DNA from 3 places in the Herbiconiux sp. 11R-BC genome. Region 3 is predicted to be linked to each of the others. Evidence: predicted binding sites of a transcription regulator. Region 3 holds the regulator's gene; each other region holds the start of a gene.
The links. The regulator HrcA, encoded in region 3, represses chaperone genes, less so after heat shock. The targets are predictions, from matches to a motif close to TTNGCACTCGNNNNNNNCGAGTGCNAA.

Region 1: the regulator HrcA is predicted to act here: its motif matches at 1,639-1,665, upstream of groES (co-chaperone GroES).
Region 2: the regulator HrcA is predicted to act here: its motif matches at 1,988-2,014, upstream of groL (chaperonin GroEL).

The regions. Positions count from the first base shown of each region.
Region 1 covers NZ_JBCEBO010000004.1:158,095-162,580, forward strand. Annotated here, with positions in the region: gene VD659_RS11525 (ABC transporter substrate-binding protein) at 1-180, opposite strand, end outside; gene rarD (EamA family transporter RarD) at 203-1,150, opposite strand; gene groES (co-chaperone GroES) at 1,251-1,547, opposite strand; gene VD659_RS11540 (THUMP-like domain-containing protein) at 1,719-2,915, shown strand; gene VD659_RS11545 (DUF4190 domain-containing protein) at 2,920-3,429, opposite strand; gene VD659_RS11550 (DUF4190 domain-containing protein) at 3,497-3,781, opposite strand; gene tsaD (tRNA (adenosine(37)-N6)-threonylcarbamoyltransferase complex transferase subunit TsaD) at 3,870-4,486, opposite strand, start outside.
Region 2 covers NZ_JBCEBO010000004.1:54,283-58,768, forward strand. Annotated here, with positions in the region: gene groL (chaperonin GroEL) at 323-1,942, opposite strand; gene VD659_RS11030 (DUF3048 domain-containing protein) at 2,104-3,162, opposite strand; gene VD659_RS11035 (cold-shock protein) at 3,180-3,383, opposite strand; gene VD659_RS11040 (LytR C-terminal domain-containing protein) at 3,549-4,121, opposite strand; gene VD659_RS11045 (DUF3263 domain-containing protein) at 4,136-4,435, opposite strand.
Region 3 covers NZ_JBCEBO010000007.1:39,510-43,995, reverse strand. Annotated here, with positions in the region: gene hemW (radical SAM family heme chaperone HemW) at 1-1,038, shown strand, start outside; gene VD659_RS15575 (DUF4870 domain-containing protein) at 1,097-1,594, opposite strand; gene hrcA (heat-inducible transcriptional repressor HrcA) at 1,797-2,831, shown strand; gene dnaJ (molecular chaperone DnaJ) at 2,903-4,009, shown strand; gene VD659_RS15560 (16S rRNA (uracil(1498)-N(3))-methyltransferase) at 4,021-4,486, shown strand, end outside.

The sequences.
Region 1 (4,486 bases), on a different contig from region 3:
GCCGTCGCCCGTCGGCATCGGCTGCGCCATGCTGGCGACGGGCGTGGGGGCGCTGGTATCGCCCGGGGCGGCGGAGGCGAAGCATCCGGTGAGCGACACGGCCACGGCTGCGGCGAGAGCGGTGAGCGCGGCCAGATGCGGGCCCCGGCCGTTCGGGGCGAAGACGGTGTGCTGGGTCATCGTCGCACCACCCTATCGCTCCCTAGAGCAGTTCCTCGGGCACGGCGGACGCCACGGATGCCGAGCGCGGCCTGCGCGCCGACCGCACCATGTCGACCACGAGCAGCAGAGTGGCGACCCACACGATCGCGAAGCCCACCCAGCGCTCGGGCGGCATCGGCTCGCCGAGAACGAACACCCCGATGCAGAACTGGATGATCGGCGCGAGGAACTGGATGAAGCCCACGTAGACGAGCGGCAGCCGCCGGGCCGCCGAGGCGAACATCAGCAGCGGCACCGCGGTGGCCACGCCCGAGATCACGAGCAGGCCGGTGTGCCAGGCGCTCACGGTGCCGAAGGTCAGCCCGGTCAGCTGCGACACCACCACGAGCTGCACGATCGCCACCGGCGCGAGCCAGGCGGTCTCCAGGGTGAGGCCACTGGCGGCGTCGACGCGGGGCCCGACATACTTCTTCACGAGCCCGTAGGCGCCGAAGGAGCCGGCCAGCACGAGGGCCACCCACGGCACGCTCCCGTAGCCCACCGAGAGAACCACCACGGCGAGGGCGCTGACGCCCACCGCCGCCCACTGGAGGCGTCGCAGGCGCTCGCGCAGCACGATCACGCCGAGCAGCACGGTCACGATGGGGTTGATGAAGTAGCCGAGCGAGGTCTCCACCACCTGATCCGACAGAACGCCCAGGATGTAGGTCTGCCAGTTCACGTAGATGAGAGCACCCGCCGCGCCCATGAGCAGCAGCAGTCTCGGCTGCCGGGCAATCGCGAGGAACGGCCTCCAGGCCCGCGTGGCAGTGAGCAGCACCGCGCAGAACACGAGGGAGAACAGGATGCGCCAGCCCACCACCTCGAAGGCGCCGGCCGGACGCAGGAGCAGAAAGTAGAGCGGGAAGACGCCCCAGAGCACGTAGGAGGCCGCCGCGTAGACGAGCCCGGAACGGAACTGCTGCGCCGCGGAGCCCGCGATCGTCAACGTCGACGGGGGCGGAGTCTCGGGCACCGCGTCACTCTACTGCAGACGCGAAGAACCCGGGCGGCCTGAGCCACCCGGGTTCTCGTGAGTCGTGTCGGCCTTAGCGGACGACGACGGCGAGCACGTCGCGAGCCGAGAGCACGAGGAAGTCCTCACCGGCGTACTTGACCTCGGTTCCGCCGTACTTGGAGTAGATGACCTTGTCGCCGACGGCGACGTCGAGCGGAACGCGGTTGCCGTTGTCGTCGATGCGGCCGGGGCCGACGGCGACGACTTCACCCTCCTGGGGCTTCTCCTTGGCGGTGTCAGGGATGACGAGACCGGAAGCAGTGGTCTGCTCAGCTTCGACCTGCTTGATGACGATGCGATCCTCGAGCGGCTTGATGGAGACCGACACGGTTGACCTCTTCTTTCTGAATGTCTGTATTTCAAAAACCACGGGTTAGCACCCTCACACCGAGAGTGCTAAGTCGAGTTTAGAGGCTCGTTTGGCACTCGCGCAATGTGAGTGCCAAGCTCCACAGCCGGATGCGCCCGGCTCGGCCATCCGCCTTGGTACCGTTGCCGGATGGACTCCGCCGAGCTCTCGTTCCTCTTCACCGCCGAAGGGCTGCGGCTTCTCGACTCCTTGCCCGGGTACACGGCGGGCGGGGCCGTCAAGCAGGTGGCGGAGCTGCGCCGGGCCGGCCATTCTCCCGAGCTCGTCGCGGCCGTGCTCACCCAGGCCCGTCTCCGCGAGAAGGCCACGGCCAAGTTCGGCGCCTTCGCCGACCGCCTGCTGTACACCCAGGCCGGCCTCGAGCAGGCGACCCGCCTCAAGGTCGCCGCGCTGCACGCCGGGCGGTTCCGGGCTGCGGGCGTCACGCGCGTCGCCGACCTGGGCTGCGGAATCGGGGCCGACGCCCTCGCCATCGCGGCCCTGGATCTGCCCGTGGTCGCGGTCGAGCGCGACGAGGTCACGGCGGCGATCGCCTCCTACAACCTCGCCAGCTTCCCGAACGCCGAGGTCGTGCACGCGGATGCCGAGGAGTTCGACCTCGACGCGGCGGGGGTGGACGCGGTGTACCTCGACCCGGCCCGCCGCACGAGCGGCACCAAGAACACCGCCCGCCTCACCCGTCCCGACGACTACTCCCCCTCGGTCGACTTCGCCTTCGCCCTCGCCGCGCGCCGGCCGACGGGAGTGAAGCTCGGCCCCGGCTTCGACCGCTCACTCATCCCCGGCGACGCCGAGGCGCAATGGGTCTCCGACGACGGCCAGGCCGTGGAGATGGGGCTCTGGTTCGGCGCTCTGGCTCGGCCGGGCATCCGCCGCTCCGCACTCGTGCTCTCGGCGAGCGGGGCGGCCGAGCTCACGGCGGCGGCCGACAGCGCCGACGCGCCTGTGCGCGAGCTGGGCGAGTTCGTCTACGAGCCCGACGCGGCCGTCATCCGGGCGCGGCTCATCGGCGCGCTGGCCGGGCAGCTCGATGCCGGCATGCTCTCCCCCGGCATCGCCTACCTCACCGGAGACACGCTGGTCGCGTCGCCGTTCGCGAGCGCGTTCCGGGTGCGCGAACGCCTACCCGCTTCGGAGAATCAGCTCAAGAAGGCGCTGCGGGAGCGTCGAATCGGCACGCTAGAGATCAAGAAGCGCGGCATCGATGTCGATCCCGCGACGCTGCGCACACGACTCGCGCTCAAGGGGCCCGAGGCGGCGACGCTCATCCTGACCCGGGTCGCCGGAGCGCACGAGGCGCTCCTGGTCGACCGGGTCTCCGGATGAACGATCAGTAGGAGTAGGTGCCCGCGGCGCCGGCGGCCGCGAAGATCACGACGAGGAACACCACGTAGATGATGATGCCGATCACCCAGAGGCCGGTGAAGACGTACGACAGGATGAGGCCCGCCTTCGCGAGTCCACGACCCTGTTCGCCCGTGCGGTCGATCTGCTTGAGCGCGATGTGGCCGGTCACGATGCCGGCGATCGAGAACACGAAGGCCAGGATGATGGTGATGATGGCCAGCACGTTCGTCGGCGGCGTCGCCGGAGCCTGATAGCCGTAGTAGGGCTGCTGAACGGGCGGTGGCTGGTAGCCGGGAGGGGCCTGCTGGTAGCCGGGCGCGACGGGGGGCTGCTGGTAGTAGCCCGGTGCCGCGGGGGGCTGCTGATACGGCTGCGCCTGCGGCGGATAGCCCGGCGCCGGCGGAACCGGCGGCTGCTGGTAGCCGGGCACCGGCGGCGTCACCGGGGGAACCGGCGGCTCTGCGCCGGGGGTGGTGTTGTTCGTGTCGCTCACGGGGAGTGCCCTTCTGTGCCGGCGGAGGGGGACGGGCGCAGGCGGCGAACCGCCTGCGCCCCGGTTCTCAGTAGGTGCTGACGGTCACGTTCCCCGCCGCAGCAGCGACGGCGACCACGATGATGATGATGATCCAGAAGATCACGCCGATGGCGCCGATGATGATACCGGCGATCGCGAGGCCGCGGCCCGACTCGCCGGTCTTCTTGATCTGGCTGAGCGCGATGGCGCCGATGATCACCGCGATGATGTTGAAGCTCAGGATCGACAGCACGAGCGCCACGATCGACAGCACGTTCGTCTTCTGGGCGGGGACCGGCGCGGGCGCGTAGGCGGGGGTGGGTTCAGTCAAGGTAGGGCTCCAATTGTCCTAAGAAAATACGATGACGGCACCTATCGTGGCGGGTCGCTGAGAAAGTGTCAATGACCGCCGCAACAGTTCACGCCGCCGGACGCTCGTCCACCTGGATCTGCGTCACCGGCAGCGTCGAGTCCGCGCCGAAGCCGAGGGTCGACGGACGGTGCCCGGCCGCGATCAGCTGCGCCCCCAGCGCGGCGATCATCGCCCCGTTGTCGGTGCACAGTGACAGAGGGGGGATGCGGAGGGTGACGCCCTGGGCCTCGGCCCGCTCGGCCGCCACCTGGCGCACCCGCGCGTTCGCCACGACCCCGCCGCCGAGCAGCAGTCGCGGGATGCCGAAGTCCGCGCAGGCCCGGAACGCCTTCGTGAGCAGAACATCCACCACAGCTTCGCGGAAACTCGCGGCCACGTCGGCCACCGGGATCTCCTCCCCGGCATCGGCGGCGCGCTCGACCCAGCGGGCCACGGCCGTCTTGAGCCCGGAGAACGAGAAGTCGTAGCGGTGCTTCTCGAGGTCCTTGGCCTGCATGAGGCCGCGCGGGAAGTGGATCGCCTTCGGGTCGCCGCCCAGCGCGACGCGGTCGATCTGCGGGCCGCCGGGGTAGGGCAGACCGAGCACGCGCGCCACTTTGTCGAAGGCCTCGCCCGCGGCGTCGTCGATGGTCTCGCCGAGCAGCTCGACGTCGCCCACCAGGT
Region 2 (4,486 bases), on a different contig from region 3:
GATGGTGAGCACATCCGGTTCCGCTGAAGGCACTACGGCTTCCAAGGCATGAGCGAGCCAGGCCACACACCGCCGATGGGCGTCCTCGAAAGTGGCCTGATCCGGCTGACGAATCGCCGAGACGGACAGTATCGAGGCCTCACCGAACGCACCGGCCGAATCGAACAGTGGCCACGACGCAGACCGAGACAGCTCGACACGCACGTCCTCCATGAAGTGGAGAATACCGGTGAAGGTGCCTCCGGCGGCCATGAACGCCGAAGGGCGGCCCCCGGAGGGACCGCCCTTGGCGTGATGCGGTGCGAGCCGCGGGAAGTTCGGACTAGAAGTCCATGCCACCCGTGGGGTCGCCGGCCGGGGCCGGGTTGCGCTCGGGCTTGTCGGCCACGACGACCTCGGTCGTCAGGAACAGGCCGGCGATCGAGGCTGCGTTCTGCAGCGCCGAGCGGGTGACCTTGGCCGGGTCGATGATGCCGGCGGCCAGAAGGTCGACGTACTCACCGGTCGCGGCGTTGAGGCCCCAGCCGTAGTCGAGGTCGCGCACCTTGGCGGCGACGACTCCGGGCTCGAGACCGGCGTTGAACGCGATCTGCTTCAGCGGAGCCTCGATGGCGACCTTGACGATGTTCGCGCCCGTGGCCTCGTCACCGACGAGGTTCAGGTTCGCGAACGCGGTCTTGCCGGCCTGGATGAGGGCCACGCCACCACCGGCGACGATGCCCTCTTCGACGGCTGCCTTGGCGTTGCGCACGGCGTCTTCGATGCGGTGCTTGCGCTCCTTCAGCTCGACCTCGGTGGCTGCACCGGCCTTGATGACCGCCACACCGCCGGCGAGCTTCGCGAGGCGCTCCTGGAGCTTCTCGCGGTCGTAGTCGCTGTCGGTGTTCTCGATCTCGGCACGGATCTGCGCCACGCGACCGGCGATGGCGTCGGTGTCGCCGGCGCCCTCGACGATGGTGGTCTCGTCCTTGGTGATGACCACCTTGCGGGCCTGACCGAGCAGGTCGAGGGTGACGTTCTCGAGCTTGAGGCCGACCTCCTCGGAGATGACCTGGCCGCCGGTGAGGATCGCGATGTCCTGCAGCTGCGCCTTGCGACGGTCGCCGAAGCCGGGAGCCTTGACGGCGACCGACTTGAAGATGCCGCGGATCTTGTTCACGACCAGAGTCGCGAGCGCCTCTCCGTCGACGTCCTCGGCGATGATGAGGAGCTGCTTGCCGGTCTGGATGACCTTGTCGACGATCGGCAGCAGGTCCTTGATGTTCGAGACCTTCGAGTTGACGATCAGGATGTAGGGGTCTTCGAAGACCGCTTCCTGGCGCTCGGGGTCGGTCACGAAGTACGCCGACAGGTAGCCCTTGTCGAAGCGCATGCCCTCGGTGAGCTCGAGCTCGGTGCCGAAAGTGTTCGACTCCTCGACGGTGACGACGCCTTCCTTGCCCACCTTGTCGATGGCCTCGGCGATGATGGCGCCGATCTCGGGGTCGGCCGCGGAGATGGATGCGGTGGCCGCGATCTCTTCCTTGGTCTCGATCTCCTTGGCGTTCTTGATCAGCTCGGCGGAGACGGCCGCGACGGCCTTCTCGATGCCCTTCTTGAGCGAGATCGGGTCGGCGCCGGCGGCCACGTTGCGGAGGCCTTCCTTGACCAGGGCCTGGGCGAGCACGGTGGCGGTGGTGGTTCCGTCACCCGCGACGTCGTCGGTCTTCTTGGCGACCTCCTTGACCAGCTCGGCGCCGATCTTCTCGTAGGGGTCGTCGAGCTCGATCTCCTTGGCGATGGACACGCCGTCGTTGGTGATCGTGGGGGCGCCCCACTTCTTCTCCAGCACGACGTTGCGGCCACGCGGGCCCAGCGTCACCTTGACGGCGTCGGCGAGGATGTTCAATCCGCGCTCGAGGCCGCGGCGGGCCTCTTCATCGAAAGCAATGATCTTTGCCATGTGTGTTTCTCGTCCTCCCTGGACGTCGTTCAAAGATTCAGGTGGTTAGCACTCAGACTTCATGAGTGCTAAAGCAATCTTGGCACTCGCCCTGTCCGAGTGCAAGTGAGCACAGGCGGTCGACAGCCACGCGCCACCGCGAGCGGCGCGAATGAGCGCGGTCAGGCCGCGGGCACCACCGTGACGCTGCCGGAGTCGGGCACGAGCTGCACCCAGGTGTTGCCCGGGGCGAGCCGCACGGTCGCGCCCAGATCGTCGACCACCCGGATGGGCGAGGTCGCCGAATCCTTCGACCACGTGCCGTGCACGGTCTTGCCACCGGTGGAGATCGTGGCCTCCCCCGAGGCCACCAGCACCGCCTGCGGAACCTCGGCGTCGTAGTTGTAGACCTCGTTCACCCGCAGGGTCAGCACGTTCACCGCCGAGAGCTGCGCCCCGTTCGAATCGAGGTCGGGCGAGCCCTCCTGGCTGCGCAGGAAGGTGCCGGATGCCGCATCCCAGGCCCAGCCCGGGTACCGCGCATCCGAATAGACGATCTGCACCGAGGCGGTGGGGGTGCCCTCGACGACCGCGGTCGAGGTGGCGGTGTCGAAGGAGTAGGCGAACTGCTGCTGCGGAGGCGCGAGATCGAGGTGCTGCGAGACGAGCTCCGAGGCCTTGACCACGACGTCGTGCGGGCTCGTGCGGCCGTCCATCCGGTAGAAGGTGGAGTCGGTGTCGCTCTGGCCGTGGATGGCGTTGTAGACCGGCGTGGCCTTCATCATGTCGACGAACTGCTGCTGGCCGCCGGAGTAGGCCACGATGCCGCCGAAGGGCGACAGGATGTCGGGGTCCATCGGGCGGATCGACCGCACCGGGCCGATCAGGTCGGGGATGTCGGACTGCCAGATGGCGACGTAGCGCGTCAGGCCGCCCTCGACGAGCTCCTCGAACACGATGTCGGTGCGCTCCAGACCGATCTGGGGCCGCGCTTCCTCATGGTTGTCGATCTTGGCCGCGAGCGAGGGGTTCTGCGCCGTTCCGGCCGCGACGATCGACCCGCGCAACGGCAGCAGCACCGTCGGCGCGGGGGTCTGGTACCCCGAGGCGTAGCTGGCGGTCGGCGTCGCGGAGGCGCTCGGCCCGGGCGCATCCGGCGTGCACGCGGCAAGCGCGAGCAGCACGCCGGCTGCGAGAACTGTCGTCGCGACGCGGGCAGCAGACCGTCTCGGGCTCTTCACGCCCAAAGACTAGCGGTTCAGGCCAGACGCACGGACTCGGCCTGCGGGCCCTTGGCACCCGTTCCCACCTCGAAGACGACCTGCTGGCCCTCCTCGAGAACCTTGTAGCCGGCCATGTCGATCGCCGAGTAGTGCACGAACACGTCCTGTCCGCCGCCGTCGACGGTGATGAAGCCGTAGCCCTTTTCAGCGTTGAACCACTTCACGGTTCCGTTCGCCATTGTTACTCCCAAGTGCTGTGTTTCTGCAGAAGTGACACAATTGCCACCTCCAATTCCAGATACTAACCGGGCGCAAATGGCGGAAACGGTGAATTTTGCACTTCGTGACCGCAACTCAACACGACGGAAACACGCGCGAAATAATGGGCCCGCTGCGGGCCCCGCTCAGGCTGCGGGTGCGGTCACACCCGGGCCGGCGTAGTCGGCGCCGAGCACGACCGTGAGCTTGCCCTGGTAGTTCGTCGACTGCTCGATCGTGGCGGTGCCGAGCAGCTGGGCGAGTCCGAGCGCGGCTCCTTCGTCGGCCGGGTCGGCGTAGTAGACGATGGTCGTCGCCACGTCGGTGGCACTCGCGTTGGCCATCGTCGCGATGGTCCAGCCCGCCGCCGCCGCGGCGTCGCCCACGCGGCTCGCGAGACCGAGGTTCGTCGTGCCGTTGAGCACGGTGACGTCGAGCGAGGGGTCGGTGGTGGCCACCGGCGTCGGAGCGGGCGTCGCGGTGTCGCTCGCGACGGCGCTCGAGGTCGAGGAGCTGCCGCCGAAGGCATCCGTGAACTGGATGTTGTTGTTCACGACGGCGAGGTAGGTCACGCCGGCTCCGACCAGGAGAACGGTGGCGAGAGCCGCCCAGGCGAACACGATCCAGCCGCGACCACGCGGACGGGGACCCCGGTGGGCGCCCACCCGGTCGGGTTGGGCGGGGAGGCGGTCGAAGCTGTCCTCAGGGAAACGTGGCATGAAGGCGGAGGGTCCTAGTCGTCGCGCGAGAGCAGCCGGGCCGAACGCGCGGCGAGCCGCGCATCCCTCACCCGCTGCAGCCTCTTGATGAGCATCGGATCGTGTGCGAGAGCGGCCGGGGAGTCGATCAGCGCACCGAGAAGTTGGTAGTAGCGGGCGGAGGAGAGCCCGAAGTCCTTGCGGATGGCCTGCTCCTTGGCGCCGGCGTGCTTCCACCAGCTGCGCTCGAAGCGCAGGATGCGCGCATCCCGGTCGCTCAGCCCCTCGGACGAGGGAGCGGCAGCCGAGGCGGGAACGTCGTCGGCGACGGACATCCTCACCTCATCTGCACTCGCGGCGCGACCTCGGGCAGGCCGCGCATCCCC
Region 3 (4,486 bases):
GACTACGCGTCTCAGGCCGTCGCCGAGATGGAGTTCGCCTCCGGCGTGCTCGGCGCATCCGGAGTCGCGGAACGCCCTCTCTCCACCGTCTTCTTCGGCGGCGGAACGCCCACCCTGCTGCCCGCGGTGCAGCTGGCGGCCATGCTCGGCGCGGCGCGGGACATCTGGGGCTTCGCCGCGGATGCCGAGGTCACCACGGAGGCCAACCCCGATTCGGTCGATTCCACCTACCTGCAGACGCTCGCCGATGCTGGTTTCACCCGGGTGAGCTTCGGCATGCAGTCGGCCGTGCCGAGCGTGCTGGCCACCCTCGAGCGCACCCACGACCCGGAGCGCATCCCCGACGTGGTGCGCTGGGCGAAGGAGGCCGGACTCCAGGTCAGTCTCGACCTCATCTACGGCACGCCGGGCGAGACCCTCGACGACTGGTCGCGCTCGCTCGACTCCGTGCTCGCCAACGAGCCCGACCACATCTCGGCCTACGCCCTGATCGTGGAGCAGGGAACGAAGCTCGCGCGGCAGATCCGCTCGGGCGAGGTGGCCGAGCCCTCCGACGATCTGCAGGCCGACATGTACGAGCTCGCGGATGCGCGGCTCGGCGCCGCCGGCTACGACTGGTACGAGGTGAGCAACTGGTCGCGCGACGGCGTGCGCACCCGTTCGCGGCACAACCTCAGCTATTGGCTCGGCCACGACTGGTGGGGCATCGGGCCGGGATCGCACAGCTACGTCGGCGACACCCGGTGGTGGAACGTCAAGCACCCGGCGGCCTACGCCGGGCGCATCGCGGCGGGGGAGTCGCCCGCCGCCGGCCGCGAATCGATCGACGACGACACCCGTGAGCTCGAGCGCGTGCTGCTGCTCAGCCGCGTGCGCGGCGTGCTGCGCGTCGATTCGCTGGCTCCGGATGCGCGGCGCGAGATCGCGGGCCTGATCGCCGACGGCCTCATCGACGGCCGTGCCGCCCTCGCGGGAACGGTCGACCTCACTCTGAAGGGCCGTCTGCTGGCCGACGCGGTGGTGCGCCGCCTCACCTGATCGCGCCCGTTAAACGACGAGAGGGCCTGCCCTCGGGCAGACCCTCTCGCGACTTCTGCTACTTGATGAAGCGGAAGTTGAAGAAGTAGCGGTAGGTGCCGCCCTGGTTCACCTTGACGCCCGCGATGATCGCGAAGATCACACCGACGATCTGCACGACCCACGCCAGCGGAAGCAGGAGGAGCCCGATGAAGATGAACGAGGTGATGGTGCCGAGGATGTAGAGGCCCACCACGAAGATCGCGACGGTGATCTGGAAGTTCAGCGACTCCTTCGCTTCCTGGTTCGTCAGCGGACCGCGGTCTTTGAAGACGAGCCAGATGATCAGCGGCGGGATGAAGCCGAGGATGCCGCCCAGCTGGCCGAGCATCGCCCACTGCTTGTCGTCGGCCGGCGAGAGCGGCGCCGCGGCGACGGGCGCTCCGTAGCCGGGCTGGGGCTGCTGGTAGCCGGGAGGAGGCGCCTGGTACCCGGGAGGCGGCGTCGGCTGTCCGGGCGGGGGAGTGGGCTGGCCGGCGGCCGGGTCGTGCGGCGGTTGTGCGTTGGGGTCAGTCATGTCTCGCGCCTCTCAGACGTTGGGCATTTTCTTCGTGCAGTCGTTGCACAGAGACAAGATAGCGCCGGGCGTGCCCCGCGGCAATGATTTTCACTCAGGATGACCGGATGTTCCGCCCGTCGATCGGGGATATAATTGGCACTCCGGTAGCGTGAGTGCCAACGTGCACCGCCGGCGGCAGGCGCGAGAGGAGGGTGTTCCGATGGTTTCCGAACGCAGTCTCGAAGTGCTCCGCGTGATCGTGCAGGACTACGTGGCCTCCCGCGAGCCCGTCGGCTCCAAGAGCATCGCCGAGCGCCACGCCTTCGGGGTCTCGGCCGCCACGATCCGCAACGACATGGCGCTCCTCGAGGAGGAGGAGCTCATCACCGCTCCGCACACCTCCTCCGGCCGCGTTCCCACCGACAAGGGCTACCGGCTCTTCGTCGACCACCTCTCCGACCTGCGCCCGCTCAGCCAGGCCCAGCGGCACGCCATCGAGACCTTCCTCGACTCCTCGGTCGACGTCGACGACGTGCTCGCGCGCACCGTGCGTCTGCTCTCGCAGCTCACCCACCAGGTGGCGCTCGTGCAGTATCCCTCGCGCTCGCAGGCGCGCGTGCGGCACATCGAGCTCGTGGCGCTCGCGCCCCGCCGCCTGATGACCGTCATCATCACCGACTCCGGCCACGTCGAGCAGCGCATCGTCGAGGTACCGGGCGACATCGACGACGAGCTGATCGCCGAACTGCGCACCCGGTTCAACGAGTCCGTCGGGGGCCTGGGGCTCCTCGAGGCCGCCGCTGCCCTCACAGGGGTCCCGGCTCGCTTCGCTCCCGCCCTGCAGCCCACCGCATCCGTCGTCGCCGCCACCCTGCTCGAGCAGGTCTCGGCCAACCGGCAGGAGAAGCTGCTGATCGCCGGTGCGGCGAACCTGGTGCGCACCGAAGACGACTTCCACGGCAGCATCCTCCCCGTGCTCGAGGCGGTGGAGGAGCAGGTGGTGCTGCTGCGCCTGTTCAGCGAGATGGAGGCCGACCAGCGCGGCATCACCGTGTCGATCGGTCGCGAGAACGAGTCCTTCGGGCTCGGTGAGACCTCGATCCTCGCCTCGGGCTACAGCAGCATCGGCGGTTCTGTGTCGCGCCTCGGCGTGCTCGGGCCCACGCGCATGGACTACTCGAGCAACATCTCGGCGGTCCGCGCCGTCGCACGTTACCTCTCGCGCACCCTCGGAGACGCCGGCAGCGTCGGCTGACCGGGCCCGCATCCGCTCCCCGTCCCCCAGAACTCATCGAACGACCTCATCGAACGAAGGAGAAGCCCCGAGTGGCTGACCATTACGACGTGCTCGGCGTCTCGCGTGAAGCGACGCCCGAGGAGATCAAGAAGGCCTACCGCCGGCTCGCGCGCGAGCTGCACCCCGACGTGAATCCGAGCCCGGATGCGCAGGAGAAGTTCAAGCAGGTCACGCACGCCTATGACGTGCTGAGCGACCCGGGCCAGCGCCGCGACTACGACCGCGGCCCCCAGCCCACCTTCGGCGGCGCCGGAGGCGGCTTCGGCGGTTTCGGCGACATCTTCGAGAACTTCTTCGGCGGCCAGAGCCAGCAGCGCGGCCCCCGGTCGCGCGCCGAGCGGGGCCAGGATGCGCTGCTGCGTGTCGAGGTCGACCTCAGCGAGGTCGTGTTCGGCACCCACCGCGATCTCGAGGTCGACACGGCCGTGCTCTGCGAGACCTGCAACGGCTCCTGCTGTCTGCCCGGCACTTCGCCCGTCACCTGCGACATCTGCCACGGCGCCGGCTCGATCCAGCGCACCGTGCGCTCGCTGCTCGGCAACGTCGTGACGAGTGCGCCCTGCGGCACCTGCCGGGGCTACGGCACCGTCATCCCGAACCCCTGCACCACCTGCCAGGGCCAGGGCCGCGTGCGCGCCCGCCGCACCATCCCGGTCGACATCCCGGCCGGCGTCGACACGGGTCTCCGCCTGCAGCTGCCCGGTCAGGGCGAGGTCGGCCCCGCCGGCGGTCCGCAGGGCGACGTCTACCTCGAGATCAAGGTCAAGCACCACGAGGTGTTCTCCCGCAACGACGACGACCTGCTCTGCACCCTCGAGGTGCAGATGTGGGACGCGGTGCTCGGCACCACGGCCACCGTCGCCGCCCTCGACGGCGACATCGAGCTCGAGATCAAGCCCGGCACACAGAGCGCCGAGGTGCTCACGGTCAAGGGTCGCGGCGTCTCCCACCTGCGCGGCAACGGGCGCGGCGACCTGCGCGTGGGCATCCAGGTGGTGACGCCCACGAAGCTCGACCACAAGCAGAAGGAGCTGATGAAGCAGCTCGCCGCGGCGCACAAGTACCCGGCACCGGCACTCGGCCACTTCCAGCAGGGGCTGTTCGCGAAGCTGCGCGACCGCTTCCTCAACGTCTGAGCGGCACAGGCATGAGCTCCCTCTATCTGCGGGCCGACCTCGCCCTGGTGCCGCACGAGGTCGGCGACGTCGTCGTGCTCTCCGGTGACGAGGCGCGGCACGCGACCACGGTGAACCGGATGCGCGTGGGCGAGCACACGGCGATCGGCGACGGCAACGGCCTCGTGGTGCGCGGTGTGGTCACGCGGGCCGAGGCGCGCGAGCTGGAGCTGGCCGTGGAGTCGGCGTCGGTCCACCCCGAGCCCTCGCCGCGCACGGTGCTCGTGCAGGCGCTCGCGAAGGGCGACCGCGACGAGATGGCTGTGCAGACGGCCACCGAGCTGGGCGTCTCGGCGGTCATCCCCTGGCAGGCCGAACGATCGGTGTCGCGCTGGGTCGGGCCGAAGATCGCCAAGGGCGTCGAGCGCTGGACCACGATCGTGCGCGAGGCGGCGAAGCAGTCGATCCGGCCGTTCGTGCCGCCCGTGGGCGACCTCG